3 regions of the Butyrivibrio sp. XBB1001 genome follow, and region 1 is predicted to be linked to each of the others. Evidence: predicted binding sites of a transcription regulator. Region 1 holds the regulator's gene; each other region holds the start of a gene.
What was found. Region 1 encodes HrcA, which represses chaperone genes, less so after heat shock. Its sites were predicted from a motif close to TGTTAGCACTCNNNNNNNNNGAGTGCTAACA; they were not measured.
Positions count from the first base shown of each region.

Region 2: G631_RS0113360 (Hsp20/alpha crystallin family protein) is a predicted target of HrcA. The motif match lies at 1,905-1,935, and genes of this name have one in related genera.
Region 3: G631_RS0105965 (Hsp20/alpha crystallin family protein) is a predicted target of HrcA. The motif match lies at 1,756-1,786, and genes of this name have one in related genera.

Region 1 covers NZ_AUKA01000007.1:54,728-58,202, forward strand. Annotated here, with positions in the region: gene G631_RS18500 (S8 family serine peptidase) at 1-595, shown strand, start outside; gene G631_RS0107875 (hypothetical protein) at 585-1,382, shown strand; gene hrcA (heat-inducible transcriptional repressor HrcA) at 1,610-2,641, shown strand; gene grpE (nucleotide exchange factor GrpE) at 2,687-3,361, shown strand.
Region 2 covers NZ_AUKA01000017.1:63,342-66,816, forward strand. Annotated here, with positions in the region: gene G631_RS0113345 (alpha/beta hydrolase) at 1-187, opposite strand, end outside; gene G631_RS0113350 (DeoR/GlpR family DNA-binding transcription regulator) at 359-1,108, shown strand; gene G631_RS0113355 (nucleoside/nucleotide kinase family protein) at 1,149-1,883, shown strand; gene G631_RS0113360 (Hsp20/alpha crystallin family protein) at 2,069-2,518, shown strand; gene G631_RS0113365 (GGDEF domain-containing protein) at 2,812-3,475, shown strand, end outside.
Region 3 covers NZ_AUKA01000003.1:201,239-204,713, forward strand. Annotated here, with positions in the region: gene G631_RS0105960 (ATP-binding protein) at 25-1,068, shown strand; gene G631_RS0105965 (Hsp20/alpha crystallin family protein) at 1,136-1,657, opposite strand; gene G631_RS0105970 (ATP-binding protein) at 2,001-3,035, shown strand; gene G631_RS0105975 (mechanosensitive ion channel family protein) at 3,120-3,475, shown strand, end outside.

The DNA.
Region 1 (3,475 bases):
GTTCGTTGAATCTATCACAATTGACCAGGGTGAAGAGATCATTCTCGGAACATGGGTAATGGATAACTTTACAGCAACTGTTGGCCCTGACTGGCTTGCAGAGGATGCTGATGGTGTTACATGGTCATCTTCAGATGAGGATGTTTGCTATGTTCTTTCATCAGGCCTTTTCCTTACATTTAGTGAGGGTGAATGCATAGTTACAGCAAAGACTATCAACACAACAGTTGATGGCGAGCACCTTACAGCTCAGATCAAAGTTATCGTAAATGATGAGCTTTATGAGGGCAATAAAGAACTTCCTGAGAACCTTCCAGATGATGTTCCAGCAGAGTTCAGAGCACGTTTTGAGCAGATCAAGGCTGCAAGAGCAGCTAAGGCAGATAACAGCGCTTCAGAGGCATCAAGTGAGGCTTCAAGCGTAGTTGCTGAAGATGAAAAGACAGATGATGCAGCAGTAGCAGCTTCTTCTGAGGTAGTAGAAGAGGCATCTGACGAGGCATCTACAGGCGCTTCTGATGATGAAGTAGTAGAGGATCAGGCTGGAGAGGCTGGTTCAAATGAAGAAGTTGTAGGAGGAGAGAATGATGATTAAATTATTGAATAGGGGAGTCGTTCTCGGATTAACAGCAGCAGTTCTTTTCTCAGTAGCACCAGCACAGACAGTTGCGGCAGCAGATGTTGCCCCACTTCACACAAGTGTTACTGTTGATGGAAGGGATTCAAAGCAGACAGTTACTTATGATCTTAATCTTGATACAGTTACTACTACAGATGGTAGAGTTGCTGTAACATACGATCCTGAGGTACTTGAGCTGACAAAGGCAGCTGATAAAGTTAATTTTGACATAGAGGACTTCAATAGCGATTATTCAGATGAGGATTCAAAGGGTGTAGCATTTGCTTATGTTAATGCTAAGCCAAAGAGCCGCAGCGGAAAGGTTCTACACGTAAAGTTTGCTGTTAAGGACTGGACTAAGGCTCAGGACACTGTTATCAAGACAGAGGTATTTGGTATCAACAATGAGGATCAGGAGGTAGTTCCTGCAACTGTTATCGAAGATCAGGTTTCAGTTGGAAGAAATAAGCCAGTTACTCCTCAGAACGTTACAGCTACACAGGTAGTTGGCGGCGTAGAGATCAAGTGGACAAAGGATGAGAACGCAGATTACTACGTAGTATATCGTGCAAAGGCTGAAGAGGGACCTTACCAGAAGATTGGTACTTCTAAGGGCGATTCACTCCTTAATGTATTCGTAGGCCAGAAGGACTACTACTATAAGGTAGTTGCTCACCAGACAGGTTCACCATCTTATGATTCAGAGCCTTCAGCTCCAGTTAAGGTTACTGTAACTAAGCTTCTTGGTGTTATCGGTGGCTGATAAGAAATCACATTAAATAAGGAAGAGACCTGCATCAATTGAGATGTGGGTCTCTTTTTTTCTACATTTTGATATTTCATACATTATTAATAAATGTAGAGGTTGACATTGGATGTAGGGAGTGATATTTTATGATACAGAAGATGTTAGCACTCAAACCTAGTGAGTGCTAACACTCAAAAATACCATTCCAATGAATTTAACCGGTGAATGCAGAGGAAGGGCCTATGGAACTAGACGAGAGAAAAAGAAAAATACTTCATGCCATAGTTAAGAACTACTTGGAAACAGGAGAGCCTGTAGGAAGTCGTACAATTTCCAAGTACACAGATCTTAATCTTAGCTCAGCCACAATCAGAAATGAGATGGCAGACCTTGAAGAGATGGGACTTATTTTACAGCCTCATACTTCAGCAGGTCGTATCCCTTCAGATCAGGGCTACAGAGTATATGTAGATGAAATGCTAAGGGATAAAGAGCAGGAAGTTGAGAACATGAAGGAAATGCTTCTTGACAAGGAAGAGAAGCTTGAGAATCTGCTCAAGCAGGTTGCCAAGACATTGGCCGTAGATACCAACTACGCAACTATGATCTCTGCTCCTCAGATCAGGAAGAATAAGCTTAAATTCATACAGATTTCCAAGGTGGACGAGGGTCATCTTTTAGCTACTATAGTAATTGAGGGCAATGTCATCAAGAACAAGATCATCCCAGTAGAGGAGGTTTTAGATGATGCCACAATGCTCAAGCTTAACATCCTTATGAATACAAGACTTGATGGTCTTGCAGTTGAGGATATTAACTTAGGCCTAATAGCTGCTGTTAAACAGGAGGCAGGTATCCACAGTGAGATCATTGGCAATGTTATAGATGCCGCAGCAGAATCCATCACAGCTGATGAAGATCTGCAGATTTACACAAGCGGAACAATGAATATTTTCAAGTATCCGGAACTTACAGACAGTGCCAAGGCAAGTGAGCTGATCAGCACTTTCGAAGATACCAAGGATCTTACAAGTATTGTTGAGGGAACTCTTTCAGCAGATACTGAGGAGACTGGAATACAGGTTTATATTGGTAATGAAACTCCTGTACAGGCCATGAAGGATTGCAGCGTAGTTACAGCAACCTATGAACTAGGCGATGGAATGAAGGGAACTGTAGGTATCATCGGACCTAAGCGAATGGACTACGATAAGGTTATTTCAACTCTTAAGAATATGAGACATGCGCTGGATGACCTTTACAAGAAGAACTAGCGCAGTTTGACATAGATTAGTGATTATCATCAGGAGGCAATCGATTTGAGTAATACAGACAAGAAAGAGAAACAGGTTTCCGAGCAGGAGAAAGAGGTTCTCGAAGATATCATGGAAGAGCTCGAACAGGAAGCAGAAGAGAGAGCGGAGAACAAGGAATCCGAGAACAAGGAAACAGAGAGCAAGGAAACAGAAAATAAGGATTCAGCGGACAAGGCTGAGGCGCCTGCAGATGCTGAAGCTCCCAAGAAGAAAGGACCTTTTGCCAAGAAAGAGAAAAAGGATCCGCTTAAAGAAAAAGTTGAAGAACTCAATGACCGTGTCATGAGACAGATGGCCGAGTTTGATAACTTCAGGAAGAGAACAGACAAGGAAAAGGCTCAGATGTTTGAACAGGGCCAGGGTAGTGTCCTTGAGAAACTTCTTCCCGTTATAGATAATTTCGAGAGAGGCCTTGCAGCAGTTCCAGAGGCAGAAAAGGATGGAGCTTTTGCAGACGGTATGAACAAGATTTACAAGCAGCTTATCAAAGAACTTGAAAATCTTGGAGTAACCCCAATTGAAGCTGTGGGTAAGGAATTCGATCCTAACCTTCACAATGCAGTAATGCAGGTTGAGAGTGCGGAGTACGAATCCGGAATAGTAGCACAGGAACTTCAAAAGGGATATAAGTTCCACGACACCGTGCTTAGACATAGCATGGTTGCTGTTGCACAGTGAGTGATATAGGGATTCAAAGTTTCAAATATGTATGCTTGCATGCATATATTTGAAACCTTGAAGACCGAACAGACATGAGGAAGTAGCATGATAATGCGGATTCCGAATGGATGT
Region 2 (3,475 bases), on a different contig from region 1:
CTCTGGTTGCGCTCTTTGGCTTGAATACTTCAAGACTGATCGCAACACCCCTGTCTGTCATGACGGACAGACGTCTCATCTCTACATTTCCCCCGTCAGTCATAGTGCTATAGGCAATAATGAGACCTATAAAGAAGACTGCAAGTGAAACCAGAAATACTTTTGTTAGTTTTTGCTTTTCTTTCATTTCATACCATCCCCTTTATTTTTTTGTAGGAAAGAACTTCCCCATATATCAAATGTATCGCTGAAAAAGTTTTCATACAATTGGCGGTGATAAGATTGAAAATTCAATCAATTTTTGATCAAATTTGATATAATATAATCAAAATCGATCATCTCAGGAGAGGCATATATCATGCTTAAGACCGAACGTTATTCCAAAATATATGATCTGGTAAAAGATAAAAAAAGTGTTACAGTTCAGTATCTTAGCAGAAAACTGTACACCTCTGAGGCGACGATCCGCAGAGATCTGGCAGATATGGAAAAGAGCAACCTAATAAAAAGGGTGTGGGGCGGAGCTATGCTTCCAACAGTAAATAAGGATGCACCTCTTTTTGTCAGAGAGCAGACTAACCAGGCGGCCAAGGAAAAAATAGCCAGGATCGCTGCAAGATTTCTTCATAATTCATGCTCGGTTTTCATGGACCCAAGCTCCACCTGCCTACCTCTGATACAATATATGAAGGACCTGAAAAACATTGTAGTAGTTACAAACTCCCTTCATGTAAGTAAGATGCTTGCCAATGAGACAGAGGCTTCCATTATTATTCTGGGCGGACATGTTTATGAAGGTACAATACTGGCGGGGCGCACTGTTGTAGAGGCTGTCAGGCAGTATCATACAGATCTGATGTTTTTTTCCTGCAGCGGAATATCAGCTTCTGCAGGCCTTACCAGCCTTGAACCACGTGTGGTGGAGGTAAGCCAGGAGATGATGCGACATACTTCAAAGAGGATTCTCCTAGCAGATAGCAGTAAAGTCGGAGTTGAAACACTGCTGACTTTATCTGATTTGTCTGTGCTTGACTATGTGATCATGGAGAAAGTTCCTGATGATCCGGAGCTTGTGAGAATACTAGGAGACAGACTTATAACTGAGTAATATGTATCTAGTAAATCAGTAGTATCAGGGAGTAGTAGACATGAATTATTCAGTAGAAATCAACGGAATACAGGTTGACGCCACATACAGTGAAGGTGCTGTAAAAGAGATTTTTTTACCACTACTTAGGAATTTGACTAAGATACAGAAGGAAAAGAAAAGACGAATATTGGTCTTGCTTGCAGCTCCTCCTGGAACTGGAAAGAGCACTCTTTGCAGCTTCCTTGAGAAGCTATCATCAGAATACGATGATATTACTAATGTTCAGGCCATAGGAATGGATGGATTTCACAGAAGGCAGGAATATCTTACATCACATACAACAATTAGAGATGGAAAAGAAATAAAAATGGTTGAGATAAAGGGGGCACCCATTACCTTTGACCTTGAGAAGCTTACAAGTGCCATAGAAAAAGTGACTTCAGGCGTAGACTGCTTCTGGCCCACCTATGACAGACATTTGCACAATCCAATAGAAGATGCCATACATATAACAGAGCCAATAGTCCTTTTAGAGGGCAATTATCTTTTATTGGAAGAGGAAGGCTGGCAAAATCTTAGAAAATATGCGGATTACACAATTAGCCTTGCTGCTGATGAGCAAATGCTAAGGGACAGACTTATTGACAGAAAGATGAAGAGCGGAAATGACAGAGAGACCGCCACTTCTTTTGTTGACTACAGTGATATGGTAAATGTCAGGCTATGTCTTGAAAAGACCGCCCTAGCAGATTTGCGGCTATGGGTCGATGGTGACAGTAATTTTGTCATGTAAAACATAATACAATTTTATCCAAATTAGCACTCTCTATTGACGAGTGCTAATTATGGTGTTATATATAAAGTAGAACAAAGGAACAGAGAAGACCGTTAGGACTTACAGCTTCCTAAGATCCAAACCCTCCGTCCCAATGCTCAATAACAGTTAACAATTGTTCTTGTGCAAAGGAGGTATGTATTATGTTAGCACCTAGTATTTTTGAAGAGAATTTTATTGATGATCTGTTTGGTTTCCCAATGAGAGAATTCGATGACATGGAGCGTAAACTCTATGGCAGAAAAGCTAACAGGATGATGAAGACTGATATCAGGGAGAAGGACGACAACTATGAAGTATCAATCGACCTGCCAGGCTTCAAGAAGGAAGAGATAACAGTAGAACTTAATAACGGTTATCTTACAATCAGCGCTGCTAAGGGTCTTGATAAAGACCAGAATGACAAGAAGGGCAAACTCATCAGGCAGGAGAGATACGCAGGATCCATGACAAGGAGTTTCTACATTGGCGATAATGTAGAGAAGGAAGACATTGAGGCTACCTACAGGCACGGTGTACTTACGCTGACACTGGCCAAGAAAGCCTTGGAGAAGAAGATTCCAGAAAAGAATCTGATAGCTATTGAGGGATAATATATAAAAATCAAACATAAATGATTCGGAATAGCCCGGCACAGATGTGCCGGGCTATTTTTTCTGTATGAAGAATCTAGAACGCTGCAAGTAACATGCTTTCTTCATAAAGAATCTAGAACGCTGCAAGCGATATTATTTTTTTAGAAAAAACATAAATATATGCTATAATAAATCGCACAAAATGTTATAGCGTGCAACATTAAGAAAATTACAAGTGTTGACCGTAAAAAACCTATGCATTAAAATTTTAATGTGGGATTAATTATCGTTATTCAGATAGGAATAGCCATATGAAAGACGTAAGTTTTCATGAAATAATCATATCCAGAGATGATCAGAGGATAATTTCTGCAGATGCAGAAGTTTATGATGCTCTTGGCGATTTTGTTGTTAAGCCTATGTATGAGCTGATTGCCGTCGAGGATATGGAAATATATAAAAAAAATATCAAGAATTGCGATGGCACCTTTTATCCCAGTAAAATCCTGGCTCCTGATACTATGTATTACACTTATATGCGGGCACAGGATGATAATGATCTGATAAGGCTTACTGTAGTCAATGCGCAGGATTTTTTAAATGCGCATTCTTCTCTAATGAAGGCAATTAACGCTTATAGAACACAGCTTGATCTGTACGAGGATGTTTTTTTTGAGTACGACAAGGATCTTGGAACAGTGGAGATATATAATACTGAGCGTGCATATTTTGATACAGGAACTTATTCCATTAGTGAATTTGAGGAGCTTTTGCTTGCTAAGGCGGATGAAGAGCAGCGGCATGCCGTTAAGAGCTTTATAACCCAGGTTAAATCTGGTGTAGGCAGGAGCACTACTATAATAGATGGCAATATTTTAAGTGATGATCCAAGTGTGACACATACCGTATTAGATGAGGCTTTTATTTTCTATGGAGCAAATAGTGAGGGTGTAGTAGGTCACATTCAGCTAAGAA
Region 3 (3,475 bases), on a different contig from region 1:
TTATATAGCTTAGGAGATGATTTGATGGCAGGTAGAAATCCATATACTATTAGTTTTGGAAAGATTCCAAGTAAATACTTGAGTCGTAACTCTATAATTGACAGTATTACTGAGGAGTTGGAATATGACTCGCCTGATGAGCAGGTTTTTAAGCTGACTGGGATCAGGGGAACTGGCAAGACGGTTACGCTTACTGCAATTGAGAGATATTTCAGGGAGCAGGATGATTGGATTGTAGTAGACATTCGGTCTGATTCAGAGATCATAAGCGAGATTGTTGCTAAGCTTTATAGTGAGATTCCCTTTATTACTAGCTTTGTTGATGCAAGTCTCAATCTTTCTGCCTTTGGAATAGGACTTAATCTTTCCAAAAAAAGTCCTGTAGCCAGCATCGATTATGCATTGGAAGCTCTTTTGGAACATATGAAGAAGCATGGGAAAAAGCTCCTTATCACAATCGATGAGGCTCGCAAGACTAAGAGTATTACTGGATTTATTCAGGAGTTCCAGATACTTATCAGGAAGGAACTTCCAATTTTTGCTATTTTGGCAGGTTTATATGAGGACATTGAGAGTCTTGAAAATGCTGATGGTCTGACTTTTTTCCTAAGGGCGACCAAGTATGAGATGAAGCCTCTTAACGTGACCTATATCAGAGATGATTACAAGAACACCTTGGGCGTTTCCTACGAGGAGGCCGAGAAAATGGCGTTTATGACTAAGGGCTATGCCTATGCGTATCAGGCTCTTGGCAAGTATATGTGGGATTATAAGGCAAAAGAGCTTACGGATGAGGTCTTAAAGAGCTTTGATGAGATTCTTGCTGATAAGGTATACAAGAAGATTTGGAGCGAGCTTGCGCCAAATGACAGGTGGTTCCTTCAGTTTATAGCTAAAAAGGATAGTATGCCAGTCAGTGAATTACTTGAAATGACTAGGAAGAGTCATAGTGAGTGGTCAATTCCACGCGCAAGGCTTAAAGAGAAAGGCATAATAGATGTTGAGAGCAGAGGAGTGATAAAGCTGCTCCTACCTAGATTTAAGGAATTTATTGACACTCAGTTATAAAGAAATATGGGAAAAAGAAAGCCCTCCGCATCCTGGCTGATGAGCCAGAGTGCGGAGGGCATTTACATCAATCCTTCACTTCAATTCTTGCAGCTTCTTCTTTTTCAGGAAGGGCTTCCTTTTTAGGGATGTTGACTGTGAGGACGCCATTTCTGTACTGGGCAATGATGTCCTCAGGTTTGAGGTTCTCAACGCGGAAGGATCTCTGGTAGGAGGAAGATCTGCGCTCGCGGCGGATGTACTTGCCGCCTTCATCCTTCTCATCCTTGTTCTCACTGTGCTGAGCGGAAATTGTGAGGATATCGTTTTTAAGATCAATATTGATGTCTTCCTTGTTAAATCCAGGAAGTTCAGCCTCCAGCTGATAGGAATCCTCTTTCTCAATAACATCGGTTCTCATGAGGCTTGCACCAGCAAATCCGTTTCTGTCAGAAAGAGCTGTGTTCTGGTGATCTCTAGCGGCTCTGTCATTCTGGCAGGCGCCATCTCTGCAGGTTCCGTTCTCTGTCCAGTTCCAGAATCCTCTGTTAAAGAAATCATCCATCTCATCAAAAATATCATTATTACTCCAAAGCATAGGCATTAACATAAAAATCACGCTCCTTTTCTATAAATATTTGTTGTAGTGGTTTTGTGAATATTAGGTGTCAGCAGTATATTTCTGGTGGTATATGTTGTGTTAAATATAATTAGCACTCAACAGAGAGGGCTGCTAACAATTTGTATAAGTATGTTATAGAACAAGTGTAACAAGATGTCAACAGTTCTTTTACCAGATAAAAAATAAAATAATTATAAATTGCGCTTAAAATCAGGAAATTACTGGGCTTGACGGCTAGTATAAAGAAGTATAAAATTATGATAGTAGTATAAAGAAATATAAAAAAGTATAAAGGAATATAGTGAATATAAAGTAGGAGGTCATTTGCAAAATGGGCAATCCTTTTTCTTTATCTTTCGGCAAGAAACCGGGAGAGTATATATCCAGAATTACGCAGACTAATGAGGTTTTAGAGACTTTTCAGGACGATGAACCTTCTAATCAGGTTTACATGGTCACTGGGGCTAGAGGAACTGGCAAGACTGTCATGATGACTAGCATTGCAGAGGAATTGAGGCGCGATAAGAGGTGGATTGTCGTTGAACTTAATCCTGAGCGTGATATGTTGCAGAAGCTGGCAGCAGATCTGTATGCAATTCCGGAGATGCATGCTCTTTTTATCAAGGCTAAACTCGATTTTTCTGCGCTTGGGCTTGGGGTATCTATAGAGAATGCGGCACCGGTTACTGATATAGAGGTAGCGCTGGATAAGATGCTGTCTCATGTGCAGAAGGCTGGCAAGAGGCTTCTTATCACAGTGGATGAGGTGACGAATTCTTCCAATATCAAGATTTTTTCCGCTGCTTTTCAGATCTTCTTGAGAAAAGATTATCCGGTATTCCTCATAATGACTGGATTATACGAGAATATCTATGATTTGCAGAATGAGAAGTCACTTACATTTTTGTATAGAGCGCCCAAGGTTAATCTTGAGCCGTTAAATTATACGGCTATAGTTGCAAGATATAAGGGGGTTTTTGACATCTCGCAGGACAAGGCTGAGGAAATGGCCAAGCTTACTAAGGGTTACTCATATGCTTTTCAGGTATTGGGATATCTGGTCTGGCAGAACAGGGACAAGGAACTTCAGGACATTATTCCGGAGTATGATCAGTACTTGGAAGAGTATGTATATGCCAAGATTTGGGATGAATTATCTGAGAAAGACAGATCAGTGGTAAAAGAGATGTGCCTTTCAGGCCATACAAATGTCACGGAAATTCGAAATGCACTAGGGATGACCACGCCAGAATTTTCTGTGTACAGAGACAGGCTTAAGAGAAAAGGGCTGATAAATGCAAACCAGAGGGGTTATATTTTCTTGATTCTCCCAAGACTGGAAGCGTTTGTTAAGATGAGAACCTGATCAGGAAAATGGAGCACTAAATGCGGATTATTGGATTGTATTAAAAGTAATTTAGAGTTGTGAGTTGGTGAGGAGAAGTTAAGTATGGAGGAAGTTTTGAATATCTTTTTAAAATATATACTGCCCTTTGTGGTGGCGTGGATTTTGAACCTTATAATGGGGAAGGTTTTTAGCAAGGAGCGTCTTCGCGGCAAGCTCCACCTGATCTTTTTAAAGGGCATTATTATGGCCTTCTTCTGGGCTGTGGCAGCTCTTTTTGCTCTGAGCGGGATTCCGGCCTTTTCCAAGACCTGGGAGACAGCGCTTGCTTCCTCTGGAATTGTAGCGGTTGTAATAGGTCTTGCGGCCCAGTCAACTCTTAGTAACGTGTTTGCAGGGATCGCGCTGTCGGCGTCAAGGTCCAGGCCTTTTGATATTGGGGACAGGGTAGCGATTGATTC